Regions from separate parts of the Streptomyces sp. NPDC030143 genome, predicted to be linked through region 1. Evidence: riboswitches for the same ligand, from Rfam matches in the RefSeq annotation. Region 1 holds a riboswitch; the other holds the start of a gene.
What was found. A riboswitch is a leader RNA that binds a small molecule or an ion and turns the genes downstream of it on or off. The one in region 1 is predicted to bind cyclic di-AMP.
Positions count from the first base shown of each region.

Region 2: it holds a riboswitch for cyclic di-AMP, as region 1 does, so the genes downstream of both, ACZ4YY_RS23760 (transglycosylase family protein) here and ACZ4YY_RS19450 (C40 family peptidase) in region 1, are expected to answer to the same signal.

Region 1 is NZ_JBVIAY010000010.1:152,930-160,328, forward strand. It holds gene ACZ4YY_RS19420 (PspC domain-containing protein) at 1-75, opposite strand, end outside; gene ACZ4YY_RS19425 (ATP-binding protein) at 255-1,547, shown strand; gene ACZ4YY_RS19430 (LuxR C-terminal-related transcriptional regulator) at 1,544-2,290, shown strand; gene ACZ4YY_RS19435 (C40 family peptidase) at 2,325-3,401, opposite strand; gene ACZ4YY_RS19440 (hypothetical protein) at 3,878-4,231, shown strand; gene ACZ4YY_RS19445 (hypothetical protein) at 4,209-4,379, opposite strand; gene ACZ4YY_RS19450 (C40 family peptidase) at 4,907-6,088, opposite strand; cyclic di-AMP (ydaO/yuaA leader) riboswitch at 6,097-6,257, opposite strand; gene pcrA (DNA helicase PcrA) at 6,489-7,399, shown strand, end outside.
Region 2 is NZ_JBVIAY010000014.1:134,873-142,271, reverse strand. It holds gene ACZ4YY_RS23785 (NAD(P)/FAD-dependent oxidoreductase) at 1-677, opposite strand, end outside; gene ACZ4YY_RS23780 (Ppx/GppA phosphatase family protein) at 1,322-2,272, opposite strand; gene ACZ4YY_RS23775 (DUF501 domain-containing protein) at 2,491-3,033, opposite strand; gene ACZ4YY_RS23770 (FtsB family cell division protein) at 3,060-3,536, opposite strand; gene eno (phosphopyruvate hydratase) at 3,652-4,932, opposite strand; gene ACZ4YY_RS23760 (transglycosylase family protein) at 5,304-6,011, opposite strand; cyclic di-AMP (ydaO/yuaA leader) riboswitch at 6,015-6,183, opposite strand; gene ACZ4YY_RS23755 (transglycosylase family protein) at 6,389-7,399, opposite strand, start outside.

The DNA.
Region 1 (7,399 bases):
CGGGGACGGAGCGGCCGCGTCGGGCGCGGCGCCCCGGTCGGGCGCGGCGTCCGCGGCGTGCTGGTGATTCGTCATGAGTCAATGGTGGCGGGCGAGACGCCCCGGCGGCAGTCGGAACGACCCTGGTCGGACCCTGATATCGGCCCTGAGCCCGGGCCGGGGAGGCGTTCGACCTGCGAGACCGTCGAAGATCAGGGGCGTCTCGGGGGCGAACCCTGATGCTCGGGTCGAGCCGCCGTGTGACCATCAATGGCATGCCGGAAGCCGCAGCAGCGCCACTCGTCGAACCGCGGCCTCCGCGCAAGCTCTACCGCAGCAGCGACGGACGTTGGCTGGGTGGCGTGGCGCGGGGGCTCGCCGGGCATCTCGGGCTGCCCGTCATCTGGGTGCGGCTCGTCTTCGTCGGCCTGTTCCTGGCGGACGGCCTCGGCGCCCTGCTCTACGCGGCCTTCTGGTTCTTCGTGCCGCTGGGCATCGGCGGTGTGGGCGGGCAGAAGCCCCCGTCCCTCGTCGTCACCGAGACCGCGCCCGACGGCCGCCGCAAACTCGTCGCCCGCAGACCGGACAAGGGCCAGATCGTCGCCCTGCTCCTCATGGTCGTCGTCGCCATGGTCTTCGTGGGCAATGTGAACCTGGGCGGCGGCGCCAAGGCGTACCTCCTGCCCGCCGTCCTCGTCGGTGCGGGCGTCGCCCTCGTCTGGCGCCAGGCGGACAACGCCCGTCGCGCCCGCTGGGTCGAGGCCGGCCGCCGGCGCCGTACGCTCACGCTGCTGCGGGCGGGCGGCGGTGTCCTGCTGGTCACCGCCGGCGTCTCCGGCATCTTCGTCCTGCAGGGCTCGGCCGCACATCTCGGTTCGGTGCTCCAGGCGGCCCTCGCCGTCCTGGTCGGCATCACGCTGCTCGCCGGGCCGTATCTGGTCCGGATGACGCAGGACCTCTCCGAGGAGCGCCTCATGCGCATCCGCGCCCAGGAGCGCGCGGAGGTCGCGGCGCACGTCCACGACTCGGTGTTGCACACCCTCACCCTGATCCAGCGCAACGCGGAGAACGCCGGCGAGGTGCGCCGCCTCGCCCGCGCTCAGGAGCGCGACCTGCGCACCTGGCTGTACAAGCCGGAGGGCACCGGCAAGGACGAGGCCGACGAGCCGACCACCCTGGCCGACGCGGTCCGGCGCAACGCGGCCGAGGTCGAGGACAAGCACGGCGTCCCCATCGAAGTGGTGGTGGTCGGTGACTGCCCGCTCGACGAGCGGGTGGTGGCGCAGATGCAGGCCGCGCGCGAGGCGATGGTGAACGCCGCCAAGTACGGTGGCGAGGGCGGTGCCGTACAGGTCTACGCCGAGGTCGAGGGAAGGACGGTCTTCGTGTCGGTCCGGGACCGCGGTCCCGGTTTCGACCTCGACTCGATACCCGCCGACCGCATGGGCGTCAGAGAATCGATCATCGGCCGCATGGAGCGCAACGGCGGCACGGCGCGCCTGCGGGCGGTGCCGGGCGGCGGCACGGAGGTCGAGCTGGAGATGGAGAGGGCGGAGAAGACGTCATGAGTGACCCGACCGAGACGAACGCGGCGGCGGGAGCGGCGGAGGCCGCCGAGCCGGCGCGGACCACCGGCGAGAGCACGGGCGGGCGCCACGTGCGCGTGGTCCTCGTCGACGACCACCGCATGTTCCGTACGGGGGTCCAGGCCGAGATCGGCCGGACCGAGGAGACCGGCGTCGAGGTCGTGGGCGAGGCGGCGGACGTCGACCAGGCGGTCACCGTCATCACCGCGACCCGGCCCGAGGTGGTACTCCTCGACGTCCACCTCCCGGGCGGAGGCGGGGTCGAAGTGCTGCGCCGCTGTGCTCCGTTGATGGGCGACCCCGAGCGGCCTGTGCGGTTCCTCGCGCTGTCCGTCTCGGACGCGGCGGAGGACGTGATCGGAGTGATCCGCGGCGGTGCCCGCGGATACGTCACCAAGACGATCACCGGCACCGACCTGGTCGACTCCGTCTTCCGTGTGCAGGAGGGCGACGCCGTCTTCTCGCCGCGGCTCGCCGGGTTCGTCCTCGACGCCTTCGCCTCCACCGACGCCCCGCCGGTCGACGAGGACCTCGACCGTCTCACGCAGCGCGAGCGGGAGGTTCTGCGCCTCATCGCCCGTGGCTACGCCTACAAGGAGATAGCCAAGCAGTTGTTCATCTCGGTGAAGACGGTCGAGTCCCACGTCTCGGCGGTCCTCAGGAAGCTCCAGCTGTCCAACCGGCACGAGCTGACGCGGTGGGCGACGGCGCGACGGCTGGTGTGACGATCGGGGCGGCGCGGTCACTCCCCGCCGGCCCTCACACCACCCGGGTGGCGCCCGCGTAGGGCATCTCGTCCAGCGGCGCCACGCGGACCGGGGCCGAGGGGTTGGGGGCGTGGATCATGCGGCCGCCACCGACGTAGATGCCCACGTGGGTGATGCCGGAGTAGAAGAACACCAGGTCACCGGGGAGGAGTTCGGAGCGGGAGATGCGGCGGCCGGCGTCGATCTGGGAGTAGGTCGTGCGCGGCAGCGAGATGCCGGCGGAGCGGTACGCCGCCAGGACCAGGCCCGAGCAGTCGAAGGCGTTCGGTCCGGTCGCCCCCCACACATAGGGGCTGCCGAGCTTGGAGTAGGCGTAGGAGACGGCCGCCGCGGCGCGCGAGCTGGGCGCCTGTGCGGAGGTGCTGCCGGGTGCGGTGAGGTGGCTGCGGGGGCCGGTCGCGGCGCGGGAGGCGCGGGTGGCCGTCCCGGTGCCCGTGTCCGCGGTGAGCCGGGCCCGTTCCCCGGCCGTCAGCCGGGACAGCAGACGGCGGGCCGCGTCGAGCTTGCCGGTGATCGTCGTCTTGTGCCGCTTCAGCTCCGCCTGTCGGGCTCTGAGCGAGGTCACCTCGATGCGGGCGGCGCCGCGCAGTTGCTCGACCTCCCGCAGTTGCTTGCGCACGCGGGCGACGGTGCCCGACTGACGGTGGCCCGCGCGTTCGGCGAAGGCGGCGTTGTCGAGGTACTGGTCGGGGTCGTCGGAGAGCGCGAGCTGCATCGCGGAGTCGAGGCCTCCGCTGCGGTACTGTGCGGCGGCCATGGACCCCAGCTCCTCGCGTGCCGTGGTGAGCCGGGCCTCCTTGCGAGCGGCCTCGTCCTGGAGGGCCTTCAGCCGTTGCTCGGCCGCCGTCGCCTTCTCCTTCGCGCCGTTGTACTTCTCGGTGGCGGCCTCGGCCTCCTGGTACAGCTTGTCCACCTTGGCCTTCACCTGCGCCGGTGTGGGTTTCGGCTCGGCGTGTCCGATCCCGTCGAACGCCGTCGCGCCCGCCGCGCCGGCGAGGGCGATGGTCAGCGCCGTCCGGGCCGGGTGACTTCCGAGCGAGCGCTGTCGGGGCTTGCGGTGCGCTGCCACGTGGGACTGCACGTCCTTTCGTACGACCGCCTCGTCGGTTCGGCCGTCCGGGGCAGGGCGGGACCCGTGCCCGCCGTGGGGAGCGGACGGACGTACGGCCGCGGGGAGCGGCTGACGGGGCCGGCGGCGGTCCCGCACAGGGAGTGGGCCCGCCGCCGGACCTCGGCGGTGGTGTCCGACTGCCGCCCCTGGTCCGGGCGGCGGTGGGGAGCCGGTCACCTGGGGGAGGACGCTAAGCCCGTCCGTGACACATCGGTAACGGGATGTGCGGAAGTGACAGGGGCGGATTGTCCGGTGACCGTAAGTGGTCAGCGGGAGCGTCCGAGGTCGACGACTTCGCGTGGCGCCCTGACCGATGCGGCCGATCCGGAGCGCGATGAAGCGCGACAGTGCTACGGCACGCACAACTGCACGTGCGTCGCAGAGGCCGGGCCGGTGTCGGGGCGATTCGGGGCGGCTGAATAGCATCCGGACTCATGGGCGTACTCATCCATCTTTTCGTCGGCCTGCACATCATCGGCATCGCCGCCCTGTTGGGCGGCTTCCTCACGCAGATGAAGGCGATGGGCCAGGGCACGGCCCGCTTCGTCCCCGCGATGCTGCACGGCGCGGCGACGATGCTGGTCACCGGCGTCATCCTGGTCGGCCTCAACCAGGCCGACGACCAGGAGGTCAACAACATCAAGATCGGGGTGAAGCTGGCCCTGCTGGTCGTGATCCTCGGCCTCGTCTATGTGAAGCGGGACGACGAGGCGGTGGAGAAACCCCTGTTCGGCCTGGTCGGGCTGCTGACCGCGGCGAACGTCTTCATCGCGGTGCTCTGGACCTGATCGCCGCGCGCGCGGAGCGCGCCGCCCCCGCGGCGACGGCCAGCCGTGCCGCGACCGAGATCCACAGCAGCGCCTGCCCGGGGCCCTTCAGCCACGGGACATCGACGGCGGCGGCGACGGACAGCGTCGCCGCCGCCGTCATGCCCATGGGGAACAACGCGCGGGCGCAGGACAGGGGGCAGGGTTCGGCGGGATGCGCACACCGCCGCCTCGCCCCGTCTGCTCCGCCCCCGCTGCCTCCGCCGACCTCTGCCTCCTCCGCCCCTCCGCTCCGTCCGCCCATGACTTCCGTCCCCGCGGACGGGTCTGCCGGTCGGCGGCCACCGGCCTCACCCCGGCCAGGGGAACCGGCACACGGGCGCGGACGGCGGAGGGGCGGAGGGACGGCCTGTCGGACAGGACAGGCGGACGGCCTGCGGACACGACGGGCGGACGGCCTTCGGTCGCAGCAGAGGGACGGCCTTCGGGCACGGCGGGCGGACCTGGCTCCCGGACCGACCGGCGGCCAACCGGCGGATCCGACCCGGGGACAACCGGCAGAACACTTGCGAACAACCGGCCAACCCAACCGGCGGATCCGACCCGGGGACAACCGGCAGACACCTGCGAGCAACCGGCCAACCCAACCGGCGGACAACCGGCGGACAGAACCGGCGGCACCGGCCGGAGGTTTCCTCAGGCCGGGCGCACCACGCTGTGGATCGCCGACTCGCCGTCGTAGTAGATCGACTCCTCGCGGACGTACGTGCCGGGCTTCGGGGCGTGGATCATCATCCCGTTGCCGATGTAGATGCCGACGTGGGTGACGTCGTCGTAGAAGAAGACCAGGTCACCGGGCTGGGCGTTGGCCAGGGAGACCGTCGTGCCGGCGTTCACCTGGTCGTAGGTGGTGCGCGGGAGGGTGACGCCGGCGGCCTTCCAGGCGGCCTGGGTGAGGCCGGAGCAGTCGTAGGACTCGGGGCCGGTGGCACCCCAGACGTACGGCTTGCCGATCTGCGCGCGGGCGAAGGCGAGCGCCTTCTCGGCCTTGGTGGCGTAGGAGGCGTCCGTGGCCGGGGCGGACGGCGAGGACGACGACGGAACCGAAGGCGACGACGTGTCCGTGCCCGAGGACCCGGCGCTCCCCTGTTGCGCGGCCGCCTGTGCCGCCGCCTGCTGCCGGGCCAGCTCCGCCGCCTTGCGGGCCGCCTCCTCCTGCCGCTGCTTCTCGATCGCCGCCAGCCGAGCCTTCTCCTCGGCGGTCAGCTGCGACAGCAGCTCGCGCGCGGAGCTGAGCTTCTTCTGGACGGTCGCCTTGGCGGTCTTCAGCTCGCTCTGCGACTCGGTGAGCGTCTCGAGGCTCCGGGATGCCTCCTGACGCTTCTTCATCGTCTCCGACTGCTCGGTGACGTAGTCGTCGACCGCGCCCTTCTGGCGTTCGGTCAGCCGCCCCATCAGCTGGGTCTGGTCGAAGTAGTCCTGCGGGGAGTCCGCGAGCAGGAAGGTGGCCGTGTCCGGTGCGGTGGCGCCGGTGCGGTACTGGGCGGCGGCGAAGGAACCGAGCCGCTCCCGTGCGTCGTTGAGCTTCTCGGTGCGCTGCGCGACGTCCTGGAGGAGGGTGTCGACCTGCTTGCGCTGCTTGGTCGTCTTCTCCTTGGCGGCGTTGTACTTCTCGGTCGCCGACTCGGCCTGGCGGTAGAGGTCGCCGACCTTCTTCTCGACCTCCTCCAGGCTCGGCTTGCCGTCGGCGGCGGGCGCGGCGTCGGCCGTCTGGGAGAGCAGGGCCACCGAGGTGAGAGCGGCGGTGGCGAGAGCGGGGGTGCGTATGCCTGCTACGCGCCCCCCGGCGGGGCGCGGCTTGCGGTGCTGCGACGCCAAGGGAGGCGACTCCTTCCGTGCTCCGCCTACCGGGTTAGCTGTCGGGTTCGGGCGGGAAGGGTTGCCCTACGGCCTGCTCCGTCGGGGGAGTGGGCCGATTCACCCCAAGGTCTCGGTGGGTCCCCGGCTCCGGCTCCGCGAGGGGCACCGGACTCGGCGGTGGCCGCGCGGCCCGGCGAGGCTCGCCGGTGGGGGTCGTACGGCCTGCCCGGCACGGTAGCCAACTCGTGTGGCACCTGTGAAGGTTGATGGGTGATATGCCCGATACATTTTCGTGACCTGCGGTAACCGTGTCGCCCAAGGTGTTTTCGGTGTAGCGGACCGTGACGCCCTGGACGGAGGGGGATGTTTTCCGGGACGGCGGCGGGTTGTCAGTGGCGCCCCCTAGACTCGGAGAGCGATGAGCAGCCTCTTTGACGACAGCTTCCTGGCGGACCTCCAGGCCCCTCGCGGGCACGAGGACGAACCCCCGCCGCCGCCCGAGGACGATCACGCTCCGGAGCCGGTTCCGGACGATCTGTTCGGCGGGAAGTTCGACGTGCCCCCGGACCGGGACACCCACTACCGCGACGGCGCCCCGCGCCCGGCGGTCGACGCGGCGGCCCTCCTGGAAGGGCTCAACGACAACCAGCGCGCCGCCGTCGTCCACTCCGACACCCCGCTGCTCATCGTCGCGGGTGCCGGCTCCGGCAAGACGCGGGTGCTCACCCACCGCATCGCCCACCTCCTCGCCGAGCGCCAGGTGCACCCGGGGCAGATCCTCGCGATCACCTTCACCAACAAGGCCGCGGGCGAGATGAGGGAGCGCGTCGAGCAGCTCGTGGGGCCGCGCGCGAACGCGATGTGGGTGATGACCTTCCACAGCGCGTGCGTGCGCATCCTGCGACGCGAGTCGAAGAGGCTCGGCTTCACGTCGTCGTTCTCGATCTACGACGCCGCCGACTCCAAGCGTCTGATGGCCCTGGTCTGCCGCGACCTGGACCTCGACCCCAAGCGCTACCCGCCCAAGTCCTTCAGCGCCAAGATCAGCAACCTGAAGAACGAGCTGATCGACGAGGAGGACTTCGCCGCCCAGGCCACCGACGGCTTCGAGAAGACCCTCGCCCAGGCCTACGCCCTCTACCAGTCGCGGCTGCGCGAGGCCAACGCCCTCGACTTCGACGACCTGATCATGACGACGGTCAACCTGCTGCGCGCGTTCCCCGACGTCGCCGAGCACTACCGCCGCCGCTTCCGGCACGTCCTGGTCGACGAGTACCAGGACACCAACCACGCCCAGTACGCGCTCGTGCGTGAACTCGTCGGCACCGG
Region 2 (7,399 bases), on a different contig from region 1:
TTGCCGTACTGGCCGAGCTTGGGGCCGACCTCGGGGAGGATCTTGTCGGCGGCGTCGACCAGGATGAAGCGCATGTCCTCGCGGGACACGTTCTTGTAGTACTTGGCCGCGTCGCGGGCCATGTCCTCGACCTCGCCGACGGTTTCCGCGCCCGCGAAGCCACCGCCGATGAAGACGAAGGTGAGCGCCTTGCGGCGGATCTCCTCGTCGTTGGTGGAGTCGGCCTTGTCCAGCTGCTCGAGGACGTGGTTGCGCAGGCCGATGGCCTCCTCGATGCCCTTCATGCCGATGCCCTGCTCGGCGAGGCCGGGGATCGGGAAGGTGCGGGAGACCGCGCCGAGCGCGATCACCAGGTAGTCGAAGGGCAGCTCGTACGCCTCGCCGACCAGCGGGGCGATCGTGGCGACCTTGCGGTCCTGGTCGATGGTGGTGACCCGGCCGGTGAGGACCTCCGCCTTGGGCAGCACGCGTCGCAGCGGGACGACGACGTGGCGCGGGGAGATGTTGCCGGCGGCGGTTTCGGGGAGGAAGGGCTGGTAGGTCATGTACGACCGGGGGTCGACGACCGTGACGGTCGCCTCGCCGTAGCGCATCTTCTTCAGAATGCGCCGAGCTGCGTACAGGCCTACGTACCCACCGCCTACTACGAGGATCCTGGGACGCTCCGTGGTGCTCATGCCATCGAGTATCCACCCGGCTCGGGGGGGTCGCTCGTGCGCCCCTTCACAAGCTCTTCCAGAGGGTGTGCTATCCTCCGCCGCCCGCGTGATCCACGTCATGGCGCGAAACGGGAACCTGTGCCTCCCCCACCCCGTTGTCAATGCCGCGTGAGCTGCCTCTCCGGGCGATGAGGGCCGGGGTGAGGGGCGCCGGACACCCCGGTGCGGCACCCCCGCGAAACGTCCCCGCACTCCGCTTTTGAACACGTTCACACGGGCGTCGGGGGCCCGGAAGGGTCAACCGGAGCGTTCCCGTCCTCCGCCAGGGCCGAATTCCTTGTGAAGAACTTCACGAACTTTTCCGACGGGGCGTCGCCCGGGCCGTGACGAGGGGCCCGCAAAGGCCCCTGCGGTGCGCTCATGCGTTGTCCACACTGCTCAGCGGAGTGCTGCCCGGCCCGCGGCGCAGCGGCAGCCCGGGTCCGTCAGCCGTCCCGACGCCGTGCGCATCCTCACCGCCCTGACCGCACTCGGTGACGACCGGTACCGCCGCGACCGGCGGGACGTCCACCGCGATGTGGGACGCCCCGCCGCCTGCCCTCCCCTCAGCGCTCCCGGCCCGCCGCGCGATGAGCGGTGCGGTCGAAGACCGCCCACGAGGGTCACTCGGTGGACGCGCAACTCCAAGCGATCCCGTCCAGGATGTCGTGCTCGCTCACCACGACCTCCCGCGCGCCGATCCGCTCCATGATCGCGAGCAGGACGAGGGCGCCCGCGGCGATGACGTCCACCCGGCCCGGGTGCATCGAGGGGACGGCCGCGCGTTCGGCGTGCGTGGAGCGCAGCAGCCATTCGGTGATCTCGTGGACGCGCTCGCGGGAGACCCGGGAGTGGTGGATGGCATCGGAGTCGTACTCCGGCAGCTTCTGCGCGATCGCGGAGATCGTCGTGACCGAGCCCGCGAGGCCGACCAGCGTGTGCGCCTCGCGCAGCGGCACGGTCCGCTCCGCGAGGTCTAGGGCGGCCTCGATGTCGGCCCGCATCGCCGTGATCTGCTCGGCGGTGGGCGGGTCGGTGACCACCCCGTCCACGACCAGGTGCCGCTCGGTCATCCGCACGCAGCCGACGTCGACCGAGCGCGCCGCGCGCACGTGGTCGTCGCCGACGACGAACTCGGTCGAGCCGCCGCCGATGTCGACCACGAGGTAGGGCCTGGGGAGGTCGTCCCGGCCCGTCAGTTCCCGCGTGGCGCCGGTGAAGGAGAACTCGGCCTCCTGGTCGCCGGAGATGACCTCGGGCTCGACGCCCAGGATGTCCAGCACCCCGCGCACGAACACGTCGCGGTTCTCCGCGTCCCGGGAGGCGGAGGTGGCGACGAAACGCAGGCGCTCGACGCCGTGTTCCTCGATGACGGCCGCGTACTCCCGGCAGGCGGCGAAGGTCCGCTCCAGCGCCTCGGGTGCGAGACGGCCGGTGCGGTCGACCCCCTGGCCGAGGCGGACGATCGTCATCCGGCGGTCCCGCTCGACCAGTCGGCCCGTGGCCGGGTCGGCGTCGGCGACAAGAAGCCGGATGGAGTTCGTACCGCAGTCGATGGCGGCGACGCGGGTCATGGCGGGCCCTTCTGTCATCAGGTGAGCTTTGCGGCGCCGGTCGGCAGTATCCAGTCCGTCCGGCGTGCGAGGACGAGGCCCGTTGAGGGCCGAAGCGGAGGTCCGGGGCAGCGGCCGCGTGGCGGTCCCGCACCGGCGGGCGGCCCCGTGGCGGGGACCGCACCGGCGGGGCTGGGCCGACGGCCGCTTCTCCTCGGACGGTCATACCCCGCGGACTGTCACCCGCCCGTGGACGGTGACTCCTCCGTGCCGCGCGTGACACACGTCCCCTTGCGCCACCACTCCGGCAGCATCGCGAGCGCCTCGTCGCCGAGGGGGTTCACGCCGGGGCCGGCGGCCAGCGAGTGGGCGACCAGGACGTGCAGGCACTTCACACGGTCCGGCATGCCGCCGGCGCTGGGGAAGTTCCTGAGCTCCTCGATCTCGTCCCGCCGCCGGACGTAGTCCTCGTGCGCGGCCCGGTAGGCGGCGGCCAGCTCCGGGTCCTGCTGGAGGCGCTCCGTCATCTCCTTCATCACGCCGTCGGCCTCCAGCGTGCCGATGGCGGAGTTCGCCTTCGGGCACGTCAGGTAGTACAGCGTGGGGAAGGGGGTGCCGTCGGGCAGGCGGGGCGCCGTCTCGACGACGTCCGGCTGGCCGCACGGGCAGCGGTGGGCGATCGCGCGCAGACCGCGCGGGGGACGCCCGAGCTGCTGCTTGAAGGCCTCGACGTCCGCGTCGGTGGGCTCGGTGCGCGGGGTGGTCGGCGGAGGGGTTTCCATGCTTCGGGGAGTGTCTCTCTGTCGGTTCACTGGTCGGAGGCGTCGGACTTGTCGACCCCGTCCCAGACGTTCGAGTACCAGGGGCGGTCGGCGGCCCCCAGGTCGGTGCGGGCCTGCTTGGCCGCGTCCGGGTCGACGACGATGAATCCCGTCTCCCCCGGCATCACGTAGTGCAGCCGCTGCCGGATCTGCTGCTCGGCGTACGCGTCGTCCTGCCAGCGCGCCTTGAGGTCGCGCAGTTGCTCCACCCGCTCGCGGGCCTGCTCCCGCTCGCGCTGCAGATCGGCGATCTCGGCGCGCTGGGAGACGTACTGGCGCATCGGGTAGGCCAGGGCCACGATCATCGAGCACAGGACGAGCGCGAGGAGGGCGGCACGGCCGGTGAGGCGGGAGCGGCGGGCCTGGCGCTTGGTCTGGGAACGGTAGACGCGGGCCGCCGTCTGCTCGCCGAGCAGCCTGATCCTGGTCGCGGTGGAGAAACGGTCCCGGTCCCTCACGGGCATGTTTCCCGCCTTCCGTCTCACACGTGCGTACGTCCCCGGACACGGTACGGGACCGAGTACGGGGACGTACGTACGACTGGCCAAGCCGTGACCCGGAGGGTCACCTCACCAGGTGTCAGCCCTTGAAGCGCGGGAAGGCGCTGCGGCCGGCGTAGACCGCGGCGTCGTCGAGGATCTCCTCAATGCGCAGCAGCTGGTTGTACTTGGCGACGCGGTCCGAGCGGGCCGGGGCACCGGTCTTGATCTGACCGCAGTTCACCGCGACGGCGAGGTCGGCGATGGTGACGTCCTCGGTCTCGCCGGAACGGTGGGACATCATGCACTTGAAGCCGTTGCGCTGGGCCAGCTCGACGGCGTCCAGGGTCTCGGTGAGCGAGCCGATCTGGTTGACCTTGACGAGCAGCGCGTTGGCGGCGCCCTCCTCGATACCGCGGGCGAGGCGCTCGGGGTTGGTGACGAACAGGTCGTCACCGACGAGCTGGACCTTGTCGCCGAGGCGCTCGGTGATGGTCTTCCAGCCGTCCCAGTCGTCCTCGAACAGCGGGTCCTCGATGGAGACCAGCGGGTACGCGTCGACGAGCTCGGCGTAGTAGTCGGTCATCTCGGCGGCGGTGCGCTCCTTGCCCTCGAAGACGTACACGCCGTCCTTGTAGAACTCGGAGGCGGCGACGTCGAGCGCCAGGGCGATCTGCTCGCCGGGGGTGTAGCCGGCTTCCTTGACGGCCTCGAGGATGAGGTCGAGGGCGGCGCGGTTGGAGTCCAGGTTCGGGGCGAAGCCGCCCTCGTCGCCGAGGCCGGTGTTCAGGCCCTTGCGCTTCAGCACCTTCTTGAGGGTGTGGTAGACCTCGGCGCCCCAACGCAGGGCCTCGGAGAAGGACTCCGCGCCGATCGGGGCGATCATGAACTCCTGGATGTCCACGTTGGTGTCGGCGTGCGAGCCGCCGTTCAGGATGTTCATCATCGGCACCGGGAGCAGGTGCGCGTTCGGGCCGCCCAGGTAGCGGAAGAGCGGGAGGTCGCTGGCCTCGGAGGCGGCGTGGGCGACGGCGAGGGAGACGCCGAGGATGGCGTTGGCGCCGAGGGAGCCCTTGTTGTCGGTGGCGTCCAGGTCGAACATGGCCTGGTCGATCAGGCGCTGCTCGGTGGCGTCGTAGCCGACCAGCTCCGGGCCGATCTGCTCGATGACGGCGAGGACGGCCTTCTCGACACCCTTGCCGAGGTAGCGGTTCGGGTCGCCGTCGCGGAGCTCGACGGCCTCGAAGGCGCCGGTGGAGGCGCCGGACGGGACGGCGGCACGACCCGTGCTGCCGTCGTCGAGGCCGACCTCGACCTCGACCGTGGGGTTGCCTCGGGAGTCCAGGATTTCCCGGGCTACGACGACGTCGATGGACGGCACGAGCATCTCCTTCTTGGGATGTGACGCTGGTAGTGCGGGGCCCGAGGGGTCGTGACGGACCCTTGCGGAGCCTTGCGACTAGAGCCTAACCGCCCCCGGGCCGTCGGCAGCCGACCGACCGTCCCGTGGACAGCCTGACGGTACACATTGTTCCCGTCCGGAACAAAGAGGGAGGGCGACGATTGGGCGAAATCCGGGGGGCGGGCGGGGTCGCCGCCGGGAGAGGCCGGGGAAGAGAAAACCCCGCCCCGGTGCGTACGGGGGAGAACGCACCGGGGCGGGGAGCCCGTGGGGACGGGGGGACCCTCACGAGGTCCTCAGTGTGCGGACCTCGGCTGTGAGGGGGCTGTGGCCGTCCTGGGAGCCGGGTGTCACTTCAGGTGAAGCTGCTGACCCGGGTAGATGAGGTCGGCGTCCTCGACGATGTCCTTGTTCAGCTGGAACAGCTTCTCCCAGCCGCCCTCGACCTTCTGCTTGCCGGCGATGGAGCTGAGGGTGTCGCCCTTGACGACCTTGTACTCGCCGTCGCCCTTCTTGACCTTCTTGCCGGTCGGCGTGGTGACGGTCTTCTGGGACTTCGTGGCCGGGCGCTCGGCGGAGCGGGAGGCGCTCTGCTGCTCGGTGGAGCGGGAGCCGCTGTCCGAGGAGTCGCCGGAGGACGACGAGGAGGACGAGGACGACGAGGAGGTGCCGCCGCCGTTGTACGCGGCGCCGGACAGGCCCACGCCGCAGACCGGCCAGGCACCCTTGCCCTGGCCCGCGAGGACCTTCTCGGCGATCTCGATCTGCTGCGACTTGGTGGCCTTGTCGGCGGTGGAGGCGTACTGCGTGCCGCCGTACGCGGCCCAGGTGGAGGCCGAGAACTGAAGACCGCCGTAGTAGCCGTTGCCGGTGTTGATGGACCAGTTGCCGCCGGACTCGCACTGGGCGACCGCGTCCCACTCGGAGGCGGTGGCGGCGGAGGCGTTGCCGGCCGCCATCAGCGGGGCGGCGACGGCGGCACCGGTGACACCGGCGATGGCGATGGCGCGAGTGGCCTTGGACGGACGACGGTGCTTGCCCTTGCCGGAAAACAGCATGGTGGATCCCCTCACCGACGCCTGCGAGGTGAGCTGTCGGGTTCGGGCCGGTTGAGTTGCCCGGCCACTCCTCCTGGGAGGCGTGGCTTCACCCCTAGCCGGATCCGGCATCAACTGCCGGGGCCGGCGCTTACCTTGGGTCCCCCGCTCCTGCCTACGGCGCTTGACGCGACGACTGTTCCCGGGCGGCCGCTGGCAGGATTCGGCGTTGCGGCAGCCGGGGCTCGGATTGCCGAGCGGTCACGACCGTAGACACGCGATCGGCGGAATTTCAAAGACGATCAGGGCTTCTGAGACTCATCCCACACTTTCGCCAAACCGGACATTCAGCGCGAACCATGACGTGAACTCCCGCTGTTTTTCGCGGGGTTTCCGCCCTATTCGACGCCCGTGTCCAGGGTCTGACCGGGGACGATGTCGCCCGGGTCGGCGCCGATGACGTCCTGGTTCGCGGAGTAGAGCGCACGCCATCCGCCGTCGAGCTCAAGGGAGTCGGCGATGGACACGAGCGAGTCGCCGGGCTGGACGGTGTAGGCGCTCGCCGCGCCGTCCAGGGTGTTGGCGGCGTGCCGGCCGGAGGGGGCGGTGGCGGCGCCGTCGGCCGCACCCTCGTCCGCGGTGGCGCCGCGGTGGCGGCCGGCGCCGAGGGAACCCGTGTCGACGAGGCTCCAAGAACCGGCACTCTGCCCCGAGTTGTCTGACTCGTCCGTTCCGGGGGTCGCTGTCGGCGAGCTGCCGGTCCCCTGTGAACCGCTCGCCCCGGAGCCCTCGGAGGTGCCCGGTGCGGCGGAGTCGTCCACTCCGGAGGGGGAGGAAGGGGACGAAGGGGACGACGACGGCGTATCCGTTGAGTTGCCGGCATCCGTGGAGGATTCGGCGGACGGGTCGGCGGACGCGCCCGACCCCTTCGCGGAGTCGGAGACTCCTGAGGGGTTCGACGAGCCGGACGAGCCTCTGGACAGGTCGGACAAGCCGGACGAGACAGGCGAGTCGGACGTGGCGTCCGGCACACCGGTGTCGACGCTCCCCGAGCCGGACTCCTTGCTGAGCCCGGACGTCAGCCCGCAGGTGCCCCACGCGCCGATCCCCTGGTCCGCCAGGACCTTCTGGGCGACCGCGATCTGCTGGTTGCGGCTCGCCAGATCGGGGCGCGAGGCGTAGTCGAGGCCGCCGTAGGCCTCCCAGTCCTCCTGGCTCAGGGCCAGGCCGCCGAACTCGCCGTTGCCGTCGTTGGCGCTCCAGGAGCCGCCGGTCTCGCACTCCGCCACCTTGTCCCACACCGTGCCGTCGGCGGCGCTCGCGCCGGAGGCGCCGAGCAGCGGGATGGCGATGGCCGAGCCGGTCACGCCGACCGCGACGAGGAGGGCCGGGGCCTGACGGGGGCGACG